Regions from separate parts of the Embleya australiensis genome, predicted to be linked through region 1. Evidence: predicted binding sites of a transcription regulator. Region 1 holds the regulator's gene; the other holds the start of a gene.
The links. The regulator HspR, encoded in region 1, represses chaperone genes until heat shock. The targets are predictions, from matches to a motif close to TTGAGNNNNNNNNNCTCAA.
Positions count from the first base shown of each region.

Region 2: a site for HspR is predicted at 2,501-2,519, ahead of lon (endopeptidase La). Genes of this name have one in related genera too.

Region 1 covers NZ_CP182422.1:3,996,025-4,003,339, forward strand. The annotation lists gene ACMXN5_RS17205 (hypothetical protein) at 1-220, opposite strand, end outside; gene ACMXN5_RS17210 (DUF5753 domain-containing protein) at 461-1,318, shown strand; gene ACMXN5_RS17215 (DUF397 domain-containing protein) at 1,324-1,503, shown strand; gene ACMXN5_RS17220 (nucleoside/nucleotide kinase family protein) at 1,802-2,467, shown strand; gene ACMXN5_RS17225 (TIGR03767 family metallophosphoesterase) at 2,647-4,470, opposite strand; gene ACMXN5_RS17230 (heat shock protein transcriptional repressor HspR) at 4,610-5,080, opposite strand; gene dnaJ (molecular chaperone DnaJ) at 5,082-6,254, opposite strand; gene grpE (nucleotide exchange factor GrpE) at 6,376-6,969, opposite strand; gene dnaK (molecular chaperone DnaK) at 6,966-7,315, opposite strand, start outside.
Region 2 covers NZ_CP182422.1:6,024,715-6,032,029, forward strand. The annotation lists gene ACMXN5_RS26085 (hypothetical protein) at 1-69, opposite strand, end outside; gene ACMXN5_RS26090 (hypothetical protein) at 212-1,876, opposite strand; gene ACMXN5_RS26095 (hypothetical protein) at 1,873-2,004, opposite strand; gene lon (endopeptidase La) at 2,553-4,970, shown strand; gene ACMXN5_RS26105 (hypothetical protein) at 5,235-5,852, shown strand; gene ACMXN5_RS26110 (YiaA/YiaB family inner membrane protein) at 5,960-6,250, shown strand; gene hrpA (ATP-dependent RNA helicase HrpA) at 6,269-7,315, opposite strand, start outside.

The DNA.
Region 1 (7,315 bases):
CCGCGGTCTCGTCGTCGGCGAGGGCCAGGCGCCCGAACGGGATGCGAAACGTCATGTGCCCCATGAGCGCCACGACCCAGGCGCGATCCACGCGGTACAGCACGCCCTCGCACCCGCTGCGGGTGTCCTTCACCCGGACGTCGTCCGACTGGTTCAACAGTCGTCGAAGTTCGGTCTCGTCAAGGGGGGTCGGCGGATTCTTGATCACGGTCATGGGCATGCCTCGTGCCTTTCGCTCGAACGAGTACCAAGCGACTCCGGGCGGTTGGCGGCACAGCAAGGGAGCGCACAGGGCCAACTACGACGTTCCGTGCAAGCGGAATCGCTGATAGTTAGCGTGCTCCGAAACGAGCAGTAGTGCAAGGTCTACCCTCGAAAGTGTGGTTGCACTTTTGGAGGATCCGCCGCCGCACGGCTTCAGCGCGCCAGACTGTGCGCACGACCGGAGAGAGGGGTAACCATGGCTGCGATTCCGACCGTGCGACGCCGCATGCTTGGGTTGGAACTGCGCAGATTGCGGGAGCGGCTCGACCTGACAGCGGAGGACGCGTCAGATCGGATGGGTTGGCACCCGACGAAGATGAGTCGCGTCGAGGCGGGGCGATCCGGCGTACGACCGCATGAGTTGACCCGCCTCTTGGATACCTACGACGTCACCGACACCGATGTGCGCGACGGACTCGCAGAGTTGTCGAAGAACGCAAAGGTGCGCGTGTGGTGGACTCCGTACAACGACGTCCTGACGCAGCGGTACAGCTCCTACATCGTGTTTGAAGCAGAGGCAGTGTCGGCACGCAACTTCGAGGCGGCGCTCATTCCCGGCCTGCTTCAAACGCCGGACTACGCGCGAGCTATCACGCGAGCTTTGGAACCGTCCCTGACCGTGGCGGAGGTGAACGCGCTTGTGGACGTTCGCATTCAGCGGCAAAGCGCAGCGTTCAACCGGGAAGATCCTTTGAAGCTCTGGTGCATCGTCGACGAGTCCGCGCTCCGCCGCAAGGTTGGCGGGCCGCCGGTCATGCTGAAGCAGTTGCGGCACCTCTTGGAGGCGACCGAGCAGCCCCACATCACGTTCCAAGCGATGTCGTACGAAGCAGGGGCGCATGCCGGTCTGCTCGGGTCGTTCGTACATCTTGGCTTCCCCGTACCAGGGGATCTCGACTTGGTGTACCTCGAAGGGCCGACGAGTAGTCTCTACCTCGAAAGAGACGATGATCTGACGACGTACAGCCATGCGTTTGATCTGTTGCGCGCTTCGGCGTTGGACACCGAGAAGTCTCGTGACTTGATTCTTGAGATCGTTAAGGACATGACGTGAACAGCATGAACGACGCTCGCGCCGTGTGGCGGAAGAGTACCTACAGCGGAAACCAAGGGAACTGCGTCGAAGTTGCCGGTGGATGCGCTGTCGTTCCGGTGCGCGACAGCAAAGACCCGAGCGTCGGTCACCTGACTGTGCCCGCGACGGCATGGGAGGCCCTCACGGCGGCGCTGCGCGCCTAGCGGTAGCCAGGACACGCCCGGCCCGTTTGAGGAAGACAGAAGGCCCCGCCCGGGGTAATGGGCGGGGCCTTCGTGCTGGTCAGCGCAGGTGCAGATTGGATGCACTGACGGTGGTGAGCTTCTGTGCATCCATGTGAGGTGTGCGTCTCCTTCGCTTCGGGCACGCGCTGTCACGGCCATCATCCCGTCCGTGCCGCGCGTGTACCGCACCCGAACGGTTCGTTGACTATCGCAACCACAACTAAGTTGAGTCTATTCCACTCAACCATGCGATGCCCGGGATGCTTACACTGCGGACATGCCAGATGTGTCCGGTGCTCTCGAAACACTCGACGCGCTCGCGGATGAGGCGGTACGGCTCATTCCGCCGGCGCCCGAGGCCGAGCGGGTCGTGCTCGGTCTCGCCGGTCCGCCGGGAGCCGGGAAGTCCACGCTCGCCGGTCGGTTGGTGCGCGCGATCGAGCAGCGGGTCGGGTCCGGTACCGCCGCCTACGTGCCGCTCGACGGGTTCCACCTCTCGAACGTGCAGCTCAAGCGGATCGGGCGGCTGCATCGTAAGGGCGCGGTGGACACGTTCGACGTGTGGGGCTACGCGACCACGCTGGCGCGGGTGGTGCGGGAGGTGGATCGGGACGTGTATGTGCCCGACTACGACCGGACGTTGCACGAGCCGGTGGCCGCGCGGCACGTGGTGCGGCCCGGGACGCGGATCGTGGTGACCGAGGGCAACTACCTGGCGCTGGACGCGCCCGGCTGGGCCGACGCCTACTGCCTGATGACCGAGGTCTGGTACGTACACGCCTCGGACCGGGTCCGCGACGAGCGGCTGACCAGGCGCCAGCGCCGGGGCGGCCGCAGCCCCGGCGAGGCGATGGCCTGGGTCGCGGGCAGCGACCGCCCCAACGGCGAACTGGTCAAACGCTCGAAGTCGCGCTGTGCTCGCGTGGTGACGGTGGTGTGGTGAACTCGCGCCTGCCGGCGGCGCGGGTCGGGCGGGCGCGGGGTTGGCCGGCCTGCGGCCCGCCTGTCCTCAAACGCCGGACGGGCTGGGATTGGCTCGGGCTGGGAGTGGCCCGGAGTCGGCCGGCCCGCGGCCCGCTTGTCCTCAAACGCCGGACGGGCTGGAGTTGGCCCGGGTTTCGGCTACTTGAGCCATGCCGGGGCCGGGACCAGGAGTTCCACGTTGCGGTCCTCCAGGCGGCCTCGGCGGCCGTCGACCTTCGGGTCGGGGCGGTCCCGCTCCTGCCAGTCGTTGCCGGCGAGTTCGCGGGCCAGGGCGGCCAGGGCCAGGGGGGAGTCCAGTTTGTTGCCGTGTGATTCCGGGCCCGCCGAGTCGACGATCGTGCCGAAGATGGACAGGGTCCCGTTCGTGTTGTCGGCGATCTCCACGATCCGCGCCTGGGAGGGCCAGTCGATGTGCGACGCGGTGTTGACCTCCCAGAACCCGCCGGGGACCGCGCTGCCCGCCGGTCGCGGGTAGGGCTTCACGTAGTTGTCGTGGGTGTGCCCGTTGACCCACAACACCACGTTCGGGAACCGCAGCAGCAGCGCCTGCACCTGCGGTCCCAGGATCCGCGCGGGCTCCCCGGCCGGCACGGTCTTGTTGGTCATCGTCTCTATGGTGTGGTGGCTGAACAGCACGAACAGCTTGTCCTGACCCGTGCCCTGGACCACCTTGCCCTGCTCGTCGAGATGGCTCGAACTGCCCTTGACCAGCTGGTCCTCCAGCCAGGCGAACTGGGTCGGGTCCAGGCATCCCGAGTCCGAGCCGTACGAGTTCACCGTGTCCAGGACCAGGCAGCGCACCGGGCCCTGGTCGAAGGTGTAGTACGCGGTCTTGGTGTCCAGGTTCTGCTGGGTGAAGCCGTGGCCCTTGGGCAGGCCGGTGGTGTTGAAGTGCTCCTTGATCGTCTCCGCGCGGTCCACGAGGCGACGATCCGGGTCGGCGGTGACCTTGCGCTTGGGGCCGGCCAGCAGCGCCGCCAGCGCGTCCGGCTTGCCGCTCTGCAGTCCGAGGGCCAGCGTGACCACGGTCTGCCCGGGGGATATGTCGAGCACCTTCTCGTCGCCGACCGCGACCTTGCTCAGCAGTTCGCTGACCGGCAGGTTGCCCTGTACCAGGCCGTCGTGGTTGCCGTAGGCGCTGTACCAGGGGGTCTTCAGACCGGTCGCCTCGAACGGCCGCCGGCACGCGTCCAGCAGGCCCGGCACGGTGGGATAGCCGTACTGGGAGCGCGGCACGTCGTCCTTGTGCCCGGGCGGCGTGCCGTCGGGGTGCCAGTAGCGCTCGTGGTACGCCACCGCGTCCATCGGGCCCTCGTACCTGTTGCGATCGCCCGAGTCGGGCGTGACCTTCTTGCCGCCGTCGAGCACGTCGATGTACCAGCGCAGCTCGTTGAACTGGATGTTGTCGGTGTTGTCGCCGGTGCAGATCGTGAAGGCCAGCGGCGCGCCCAGGGCCGGACCCTTGCCGATCCGGTTGAGCGACTGCACCATCGCCTCGGCGATCTGCGCGGTCAGCACCTCCTGCGGGCGGTACGCCGACTGGAAGGGCAGCAGCTTGGCGAACGGCTGGTCCTTGTCGCTGTGCCGGTCGAGGAAGTCCACGCGCGCGGTCGACTGCGAATCCTGGATGTGAATGTCGGTCAACTGGGTGAACGCGACCAGGGAACGCCGCTTCGCCTTGTCGCCCGAGCCGCCGCCGGGCATCAACTCGCTGCGCAGCAGGTGCGGTTCACCGGGTCCGGCGACGATCTTGCGGTAGCCGCCCGGTCCGGGCGGGCCGAGCACCAGGGTGCGCTCCAAGGTGGTGCCGGCCGCGCCGGCCGGCTTGGGCGCGCCCGACTTGGGTGCGTCGCTCGACTTCCCGTCGGGCTTGTCCTTGTCGTCGTCGGAGCACGCGGCCACTCCGAGCAGTGCCGCGCTCGCGGCCGAGTACTTCAGGACGTCCCGACGATTCGGCTTCATGCGGCGACCCTACTGACGCGTAGCGAGCCGCATCAAGGAAGCGTCGAGGCTGCGTCGAAGAAGCATCGAGACCGCATAAAAAACGTCGAGGAGGGGGCACAGCCGGAGCCGCACCGCCTCCTCGACGTCGTCGCGGCCGTCAGTCCGAGCGCCCGCGCCGCGGCTTCCACACCACGAGCGCGGTGCCCGCCTGCGGCCGGACCGGGACCAGATCGCGCCGGTAGGACGCGTGTACGGCCGCCTCGCGCCGGGCGCTCGCGTCCGTCGCCTCGTGCAGCGCGTGCTCCATCTCGGCCACGCGCATGCGCAGCGCGAGCACCTGGTTCTCCAGTTCCAGGATCCGCTTGATCCCGGCGAGGTTGATGCCGGCCTCCTGGGAGAGCCGCTGCACCTCGCGCAACTGCACGATGTCGCGGGCGGAATAGCGCCGCCCCCGGCCCGGCGTACGGTCCGGCGAGACCAGGCCGAGGCGGTCGTACTGTCGCAACGTCTGCGGGTGCAGGCCGGACAGCTGGGCGGCGACCGAGATCACGTAGACCGGAGAGGTCTCGTCGATCTCGAAGCCGTGCCCACCGCCGATACCGCCACCACCCAAGCCGCCCGGTCGCATGTCATGCCCCCTTCGCCGCGTCCAACAGATCGGCTCGGGGATCGTGCGCGACGGTCGCCTCGCGGAACGCCTCCAGCGCTTCGCGCGCCTTGTCGTTCAGCTGCTGGGGGACCGTCACCTCGATGGTGACCAGGAGGTCGCCCCGAGTGCCGTCCTTGCGTGCCGCCCCGCGTCCGCGCACCCGCAGCGTGCGGCCGTTGCCCGTGCCCGCGGGGAGCTTGAGCGTGACCGGGATGCCGCCGAGGGTGGGTACGGTGACGTCCGCCCCGAGCGCGGCCTCCGGGAAGGTGACCGGCACGGTGACCGTGAGGTTGTCGCCCTTGCGTCCGAAGACGGCGTGGGCCTTGACGTGCACCACGACGTACAGGTCGCCGGCCGGGCCGCCGCGCTCGCCGGGCGCGCCCTTGCCCTTGAGTCGGATGCGCTGCCCGTCCTGGACCCCGGCCGGGATCCGGACCTGCATCGTGCGCGAACTCTTGGCCCGGCCACTGCCGTTGCACACGATGCACGGGTCGTCCACGAGCAGCCCGCGGCCCTTGCAGTCGCGGCACGGCTCGGAGAAGCCGAAACCTCCCTGCGGCCGGCTGACGTTGCCGGAGCCCGCGCAGGTCGGGCACATCCGCGGGGTGGTGCCCGCGGCCGCGCCCGTGCCGTTGCAGTGCCGACACGGTTCCGAACTGGTCAGCCGGATCGGCACGGTCGCGCCGTCGACCGCGTCGGCGAAGCCGAGGGTGACCTCGGACTCCACGTCGGTACCGCGCCGGGGCTGCTGGCGCCCGGTCTGGCGACCGCCGCCGAACAGGCCGCCGAAGATGTCGCCCAGGCCGCCGGTGTTGCCCGCGCCGCCCTGCTGGCCGCCGAAGATGTCGCCGAGGTCGAACGGGAAGCCGCCGGTGCCGGACTGTCCGCCACCGGCGCCGCGGAAGCCGCCGCCGCTGCCGAACAGGGTCCGGGCCTCGTCGTATTCCTTGCGCCGCTTGTCGTCGGCCAGTACGTCGTAGGCCTCCGAGATCTCCTTGAAGCGCTCCTCGGCCTTCGTGTCACCCTTGTTCTTGTCCGGGTGGAACTCGACGGCGAGCTTGCGATACGCCTTCTTGATCTCGGCGGTGCCGGCGTCCTTGGGGACGCCGAGCACCTTGTAGTAGTCCTTCTCCAGGTAGTCCTTCGTACTCATGCGCCCCTCGCCGATCGGGTCGGGGTGCCCTCGTGCTCCGAGCGCCCGTTTCCGGATTCACACCACCCGCGCATCGGCGTCCCTCCTCTCCGCTTCTCGTCGTCTCGTTCCCGGTGACGGTTCAGCTGCCGGCCGCTTCGCCCGACTCCTCCGGACCGCCCTCGGCCTCCGCCGTGGGTTCCGCGACCGCCACCCGTGCCGGACGGATGATCCGCTCGCCCACTTGATAACCGGGCTGCAGGATCTCCACACACGTGGGTTCGGTGACATCGGTCGCGTACGAGTGCAGCAGCGCCTCGTGCACCGTCGGGTCGAACGGGTCGCCCTTCGAACCGAAGCTCTGCAGCCCCATCTTGGCCACGATCGACTCCAGCGACTCGGCGACCGACTTGAAGCCGCCCGCCAGTTCGCCGTGGTCCCGGGCCCGACCGATGTCGTCGAGCACCGGCAGCAGTTCGCTCAGCACCTTGATGGCGGCCGACTCGCCCGCCACGTTGCGGTCCCGCTCGACCCGCTTGCGGTAGTTCGCGTACTCCGCCTGAAGCCGCTGGAGGTCGGCCGTGCGCTCGCCGATTTGGTTGCGCAGCTCGGCGAGTTCGGCCGCCCCGGGGGCCGGGGCCGCCGCGGTGGCGGCGGTCCCGGTTTCCGGCTTCGACTCGGTTTCTTGGGCGTCGCCCGGGACGGCGCCGTGGTTCGAGCCGTTCCCTTCGGTCACGCAGCACCGCCCTTGCGGTCCTCGTCGACGATCTCGGCGTCCACGACGTCGTCGTCGGCGGTGTTGGCCGAGGCGTCACCCGCGCCGGCCGCGCCCTCGGTGCCCGGCTGGGCGTTCGCGTACATCGCGGTGCCCAGCTTCTGGCTCGTGGTGCTGACCTTCTCCGCGGCGTCGCGGATGGCGGCCAGGTCCTCGCCCTTGAGCGCGTCCTTCAGCTCGGTCAGCGACGTCTCGACCTCGGTCTTCACGTCGGCCGGGACCTTGTCGCTGTTGTCCTTGATGAACTTCTCGGTGGTGTACACCAGTTGCTCGGCCTGGTTGCGGGTCTCCGCGGCCTCGCGACGCT
Region 2 (7,315 bases), 2.0 Mb from region 1:
CGGCGGGAATGGCGCGCGCATGTGCTCTTGCCACATCCGTGAGAGCAGGTCCCGTTTCGATTCGCTCATGTTCACGATCATGCCCCACGGCCGGACTTCACGGGACGGAGCTCCCTTCAGGGCCTTCGGATGACTGCTCGACCTGCTTCCTCGGCAAGGCAGCCGGGCCGCCGGGGCTGCGGGATCTCGACAACACTCTCCCGGTGCCAGGTCATCGTCCGCTCTCGAGACCCGCCGACAAGGGTTTTCCATCGCTGCCTACGCAGTCAGGAGCTTGGCGTTTCCTCGCGACTTCTTGGCGCATGAGGTCGTCGGTGCGTGTGCTGTGCCAGACGGTTTCCTTCCACTTCGCGTACTGGGGTTTGCGGTCGCGTAGGAGGACCGACTTGAGGTGGCTGTGGAACAGGAGTGTGCGGCCGTGGTCCCGTTGGCTGCGGCCGAACCAGATCGCGCTTTTCTCGTGTCGGGCGAGCCGGTTCGCTGAGAGGCCGGGGAGGGTGCCGTGCACCCGGCCGGGAGTGTAGGTCGTCAATGGGCGGCTGGGCGGGCGCCAGGAGTCGGCGAGGGACCAGTGCGCGATGGCGTCGCCGTCGTGGTCGGGCGGGAAGTAGGGGTAGGTGACGCGCTTGCCGATCTCCGTGAGGAACCGGGCTTGGTCGGTTTCGGTGCCGTCGGCCAGTTGCCGCCAGTGGCGGGAGGCGATCAGCGGTGCCAGGGCAACGGCCTCGGGGTAGATGGCGGCGAACAACCGCGAGGTGCTGTAGCCGGTGTAGTCCTGCTTCTCCCGGCTGAACGGGATGAGAAGTTCGATGCGATCCTCCCACCGGTCCCAGGTGCCGAACTCGGACGGACGTCCGTCCACGGACCAGATGTGCGCGCAGAGCATGAGGCCGCTCAGCACGGCGTCGTAGGTGGCCGCCCAGCCGTATCGGCTCAGGATGCGCAGGTGTTTGCGCTGGGCGTCGACGACTTCGGGCAGCCGGGTGAGGTCGACGGCGGGGTGGTCGACGTCGACCGCGATCGTCAGGTCCGCGCGGGCCGTCAGCCCCGAGTCGAGCACCACCATCACGTCCAGCGGGGTGGAGTCGATCTGCACCTGTTCCCCGGGCCGGTCTGCGAACGTCGGCGTGAACGGCCCCTGCGGCCGGTTCGCCGTCTGCCGACGCGTGACCGCCGAATCGAAGGTGTGCCGCCCGGTGGAGAGCGCGTCGATCAGCTTGTAGGGCGTCCGCTGACTCGGCAGCGGAACCGCCCCCTCCCCGTGGGTGGCCTCCACCAGCTTGATCACCCGGCGGATGAGCCGCGACCGGGTCCCCGTCGAGATGTGCGTCTCCGCGTCCAGGGCCTCTTGGACCACCGCGACCAGGCGGGCATCCGCCCGCCCCGTCGCCTCCCAGGTCTGGATCGCCCGCTGGTCCACCAGCCCCCAGACCCCCTGCCGGACGAAGCGCGACCGTCGGCTCTGCATCGTCCGAACCGTCACATCGAGTTCTCGCGCCGTCGAGGCCATCCGTTCCATCAACGTGAAGACGGCCGGGGCATATCCGGGACGTGGCGGTGTGCCCGGTGCGCTGCCGGGCGGCAGTCCCGTCTCGATCTCCACCATGTGGCGTTCCCACTCGTGTGCCGCCTCCCGTACCGGCCCCGGCAGGGTCGCGAGCAATCCGGACGGCTCCACTGCGGGCAGCGGCTCCGTGCCCGTGACGGCGAAGTCCGGTGCTGCCATCAGGTGCGAGGCCGGCACCACCGATTCCGCCCCGGCTGTCGACCGCAGCCGCACCGACGTGCCGGCGAGGGCCACCACCTGGTGCTCCCCGTCGTCGTAGGTGACCCAGTCCCCGGGCCGCAACACCGCTTTGCCCCGCCCAGCCGTCACAGCCGCACACCTGCCGACACCGGCGAGAAGGCATGCAGCGGCACCGACACATCCGCCGTCAACTCGTGTGACCACACCAGGTGAAGCGGCTGCGGCTCGACGAACGCCGCCGGCAGCTCGGCGGCCACGGGTTCCAGCCGGTGGGTGACGGTAACCCGCCAGGCGGTTCACATTGCGCACCACGATCGGGTCCGGCGCCCCCACCAGTCGGAAGCCCCATCCCACCTGAGCGCAGGCTGCCTGCGCTGCCTCGAACTTCGCCATATCCCAGGGTTTGCGCCGATCCGCTGGACGGCGGTCGATCACGACCGCCGTGCCGTCCTCCCGGCGGGCGAAGTAGTCCGGCGCGTGCGAGACGCTTTTGTCCGCATCCGACGTACCGGCGCGACGTCCTCGAACCGCACCGCCCAGGCATCCACCAACGACTGACGGAACTCAGACCCGTCCCAGGCGGCGTACGGGACCTCGGCCCCCTCCGTAGGTGGCCCGGCGACTCCGCCCGGCAGCACTCCCGACGCACATGCCACGCCTCGCGACCCCGAGGTGATCCGGGTCGCAGGACAACTTCGCCCAGGGCGAACAGGGGTTGGGGTGGGTGGGGGAACAAAGCGGGGCTCGTGTTTCTTGAGTCGGTACAGCGCAAGTTTTTCGACTGTGGCCACTGAAGGGGCATGACATGAGCGAGACCATCGGGACCCTGACCCTGCCGGTTCTTCCGCTGGACGACGTCGTCGTCCTCCCCGGCATGGTGGTCCCGCTCGAACTCGACGACGCGGAGACCCGTGCCGCCGTGGATGCCGCGCGGGCCGCCGCGGGGCGGGCCACCGGGCCCGGCGTCCGTAGTGAGAGCAAGGCGCGGGTGCTGCTTGTTCCGCGTGACGACGGGCAGTACCCGGCGGTGGGCACACTCGGCGTGATCGAGCAGGTCGGCCGGCTGCCCGGGGGTGAGTCGGTCGTGGTGGTGCGCGGCGAGGGCCGGGTGCGGATCGGCAGCGGTACCACCGGCCCCGGCGCGGCGCTGTGGGTCGAGGCGACCCGGGTGCCGGACGTCGAGGCCGACGAGCGCACCCTGGAGCTGGCCCGGGAGTACAAGGCCCTGGTCACCACCGTGCTCGGCAAGCGCGGCGCGTGGCAGGTGGTGGACCACGTCCAGGCTCTGGAGGACGCCGGCGACCTGGCGGACAACTCCGGCTACGCCCCGTACCTGAGCCTGCAGCAGAAGATCGAGGTGCTCCAGACGATCGACGTCCAGGAGCGGCTGACCAAGGTGGTCGGCTGGACCCGGGACCACCTCGCCGAGCTGGACGTGGCCGAGACGATCCGCAAGGACGTCCAGGAGGGCATGGACAAGCAGCAGCGCGAGTTCCTGCTCAAGCAGCAGTTGGCCGCGGTGCGCAAGGAGCTGAACGAGCTCAACGGCACCCCGGACAGCGAGGAGGAGGACTACCGGGCGCGGGTCGAGGCCGCGAACCTGCCGGAGAAGGTCCTGGAGGCCGCGCTCAAGGAGGTCGACAAGCTGGAGCACGCCTCCGACGCGTCGCCCGAGGGCGGCTGGATCCGGACCTGGCTGGACACGGTCCTGGAGATTCCCTGGAACGAGCGCAGCGAGGACGCGTACGACATCGCCGAGGCGCGCGCGATCCTGGACGCGGACCACTCCGGTCTGGACGACGTCAAGGAGCGCATCGTCGAATACCTGGCGGTCCGCAAGCGCCGCGAGGAGCGCGGTCTGGGCGTGGTCGGCGGCCGGCGCTCCGGCGCGGTGCTCGCCCTGGTCGGCCCGCCCGGAGTCGGCAAGACCTCGCTCGGCGAGTCGGTGGCCCGCGCGATGGGCCGCTCGTTCGTCCGGGTCGCCCTCGGCGGCGTCCGCGACGAGGCCGAGATCCGCGGCCACCGCCGCACCTACGTCGGCGCGCTGCCGGGCCGGATCGTCCGGGCGATCAAGGAGGCGGGCAGCATGAACCCCGTCGTCCTGCTCGACGAGATCGACAAGGTCGGCTCGGACTACCGCGGCGACCCGACCGCGGCCCTGCTCGAAGTCCTCGACCCGGCCCAGAACCACACCTTCCGCGACCACTACCTGGAGGTCGAACTCGACCTGTCCGACGTGGTGTTCCTGGCCACCGCCAACGTCCTGGAGACCATCCCCGAGCCGCTGCTCGACCGGATGGAGCTGGTCCGCCTGGACGGGTACACCGAGGACGAGAAGGTCGTCATCGCCCGGGACCACCTGATCAAGCGTCAGTTGGACAAGGCGGGCCTGGACGCCACCGAGGTGTCCTTCACCGAGGACGCGCTGCGGCTGCTCGCGGGCGAGTACACCCGTGAGGCGGGCGTTCGCACCCTGGAGCGTTCGATCGCCCGCGTGCTGCGCAAGGTCGCGGCCCGGCAGGCGCTCGACGCCGCCTCGCACCCGCTGCCGATCACGGTGGACGCGGGCGACCTGCGCGACTACCTCGGCCGGCCCCGGCACACCCCGGAGTCGCTGCTGAGCAAGGCCGAACAGCGCACGGCGGTGCCGGGCGTGGCCACCGGCCTGGCGGTCACCGGCGCGGGCGGCGACGTGCTCTACATCGAGGCCTCGCTCGCGGACGCCGAGACCGGCGGCACCGGATTGACCCTGACCGGCCAACTCGGCGACGTGATGAAGGAGTCGGCCCAGATCGCGCTGTCCTACCTGCGCTCGCGCGGGGCGGAGCTGGAGGTGCCGGTGGGCGACCTCAAGGACCGGGGCGTGCACATCCACGTCCCGGCCGGAGCGGTCCCGAAGGACGGCCCGAGCGCCGGTGTCACGATGACCACCGCGCTGGTGTCGCTGCTGACCGGGCGGCCGGTCCGCTCCGACGTGGCGATGACCGGTGAAGTCTCGCTCACCGGCCGGGTGTTGCCGATCGGCGGCGTGAAGCAGAAGCTGCTCGCCGCGGAACGCGCCGGTGTGACCACGGTGTTGATCCCCAAGCGCAACGAGGCCGACCTGGACGACGTGCCCGAGGAGATCCTGAGCCGGCTCACGGTCCACGCGGTCGCCGACGTCCGCGAGGTCCTGCTCTTGGCCCTCGAACCCGCCAACGCCAAGCACGCGGTGGCTGCCTGATCCTCCGTCAGGTTCTGACAACCCGCCGCACGAGCCGTCCGAAGGGGCGGCTCGTGCGGCATTTTCCGGCTACACGAGGACAACCCGGTTGGCGCCGAATCTCGATTCGATCACGCGGCGGAATCTTCGTTTGGTTGCTGTCAGTATTCGCGCATGTCATATGGAACGGGTGGGGGCCCGGGGTGGGGAAACGGTTCGTACGTTCCGCCACAACCCGGGTTTCCGCCGCAACCTCAGCCGCAACTTCCCTGGTATCGACGCACGGTGTGGATCGTCGTGCTGCTGATCGTGTTCGCCCCGGTGGGCATCTTCCTGATGTGGAAGTACACGAACTGGCAGCGCCCCCTGAAGATCGGTGTGGCGATCGTCGCGGGTGTGTTCTTCCTGGCCGCCGCGACGGGTTCGCTGTCCGACTCGAAGGGCGGCTCGGAGGCGGACAAGGTCACACCGGCCTCGACGTCGACCCCGACGCCCTCCGGCGCGACGACGCCCCCGCCCGCCGCCACCACGACGCCACCGACGAGCGCGCCGCCCGAGAGCGGTACACCGCCGCCGGCCGCCACCACGGCTCCCGTCGAACCGCCGCCGCCGCCGGCGGCACCGGCGCAGGACGAGGTGAACCCGCCGAAGGCCGATCCCCCGAAGGCGGACCAGCCCAAGGCCGATCCTCCGAAGGCCGACCCGCCCAAGGTTGACCCGCCGAAGAACGATCCGCCCAAGGCGGACCCGCCGAAGAACGACCCGCCTCCGGCGAGCGGCAACATCGTGCACCCGGGTGCGTTCTGTTCACCGGTCGGAGCGATGGGTGTGACCGACAAGGGCACGGCGATGGTCTGCTCGGTGAAGGCCGGCGACTCCCGTGCGCGGTGGCGCGCGGCCTGACCGAGTACATCCCGCATCCACCCGGCCCCTCGGCTTCCGCCGGGGGGCCGACTACCTGAGTACATCTACTCATGTGCGCGACACCCGTCCGGCCCAAGACTGTCGTCATGACTTCGCCGCTGCGCACCAACAACACCCAAGGGTTCTTCGTCCAGGCCGCACTGTCCTTCGGGGTGTCCGTGAGCGCGGTTCTGATCGGGATCGTCTATCTCCCGGTCGACCGCTGGATCCGGGCCTTCCTCGGCATCGGCGTGCTCTACGTGGTGACCTCCAGCATCACCCTCGCCAAGGTGGTCCGGGACCGGCAGGAGAGCGAGGCCGTGGTCAACCGGGTCGACCAGGCTCGCCTGGAGAAGTTGCTGACCGACCACGACCTGTTCAAGAACGACCTGGTCTGAACGCCGAACGCGGCCCGGCTACCCGCCCAGTTCCTCGATCGTCTTCAGGATCCGCTTGTCCGACACCGGCTGCGGGGTGCCGAGGGACTGGGCGAAGTAGCTCACCCGCAGCTCCTCGATCTGCCAGCGCACCGCCGCCACCTCGGCCGGAATCGGCGCACCCTTTGCCTGACGGTCCATCAAATCCCGGTATGCCGCCTGGATCTGATGGACCTTCTGCATGCGCTCGCGATCGCGCACCGGGTCCGCCTCCAGCCGCTGCAACCGGCGCTCCATCGCCTGGAGGTAGCGGTGCACGTCCGGCAACCGGCGCCACCCCGCCTCGGCCACGAAGCCCTTGTGCACCAGCGCCGTGTACTGCGCCTTCAGGTCGGCCAGCGCTGGAGCCAGCGCCGGACTGCGGGTCGCCTTCAGCCGCCCGGCCACCCCGTGCGAGGCGCCCAGGATGCGCTCGACCTTGACCACCGTGTCCTCGGTCAGCCGCGGCAGCCCCGCCTTGACCCGATCGCGCAGCCGTACGAAGCCCGCCTCGTCCCACGCCGGCCCGCCCGCGTCGCGGATCAGCATGTCCGTCGCGCACGCGAGGATGTCCTCGAAGAGCGCGTCGATACCCCCGTGCGGGTTGTGACTGAGCGTCAGCTTGGCCATGTTCGGCAGCCGGCCCTGGATCTGCTTGACCGGCGACTGCACGTTGAGCAGCACCAGGCGCCGCGTCCCGTCCCGCATCGCGCGCAACTGCTCCGGCTCGCTGTCGAACAGCCGCACCGCGACCGAGCCGCCCTCGTCGACCAGCGCCGGATACGCCTTGACCACCAGCGGCCCGCGCCGCTGCTCGACCACGCGCGGCAACTCGCCCAGGTCCCACGCGGTGACGCCGGCGCGCTCGATGTCCAGCGTGCTCGCCGCCTCGGACACCGCCGCCCGCATACGCTCGCGCAGCTTCAGCTTCAGCGCGTCCAGGTCCTTGCCCTCGGCGAGCACGCGCCGGTCGTCGTCGAGCACCCGGAAGGTCATCCGCAGATGCTCGGGCACCTTCGTGAGGTCCCAGCCCTCCCGCTTGACCGG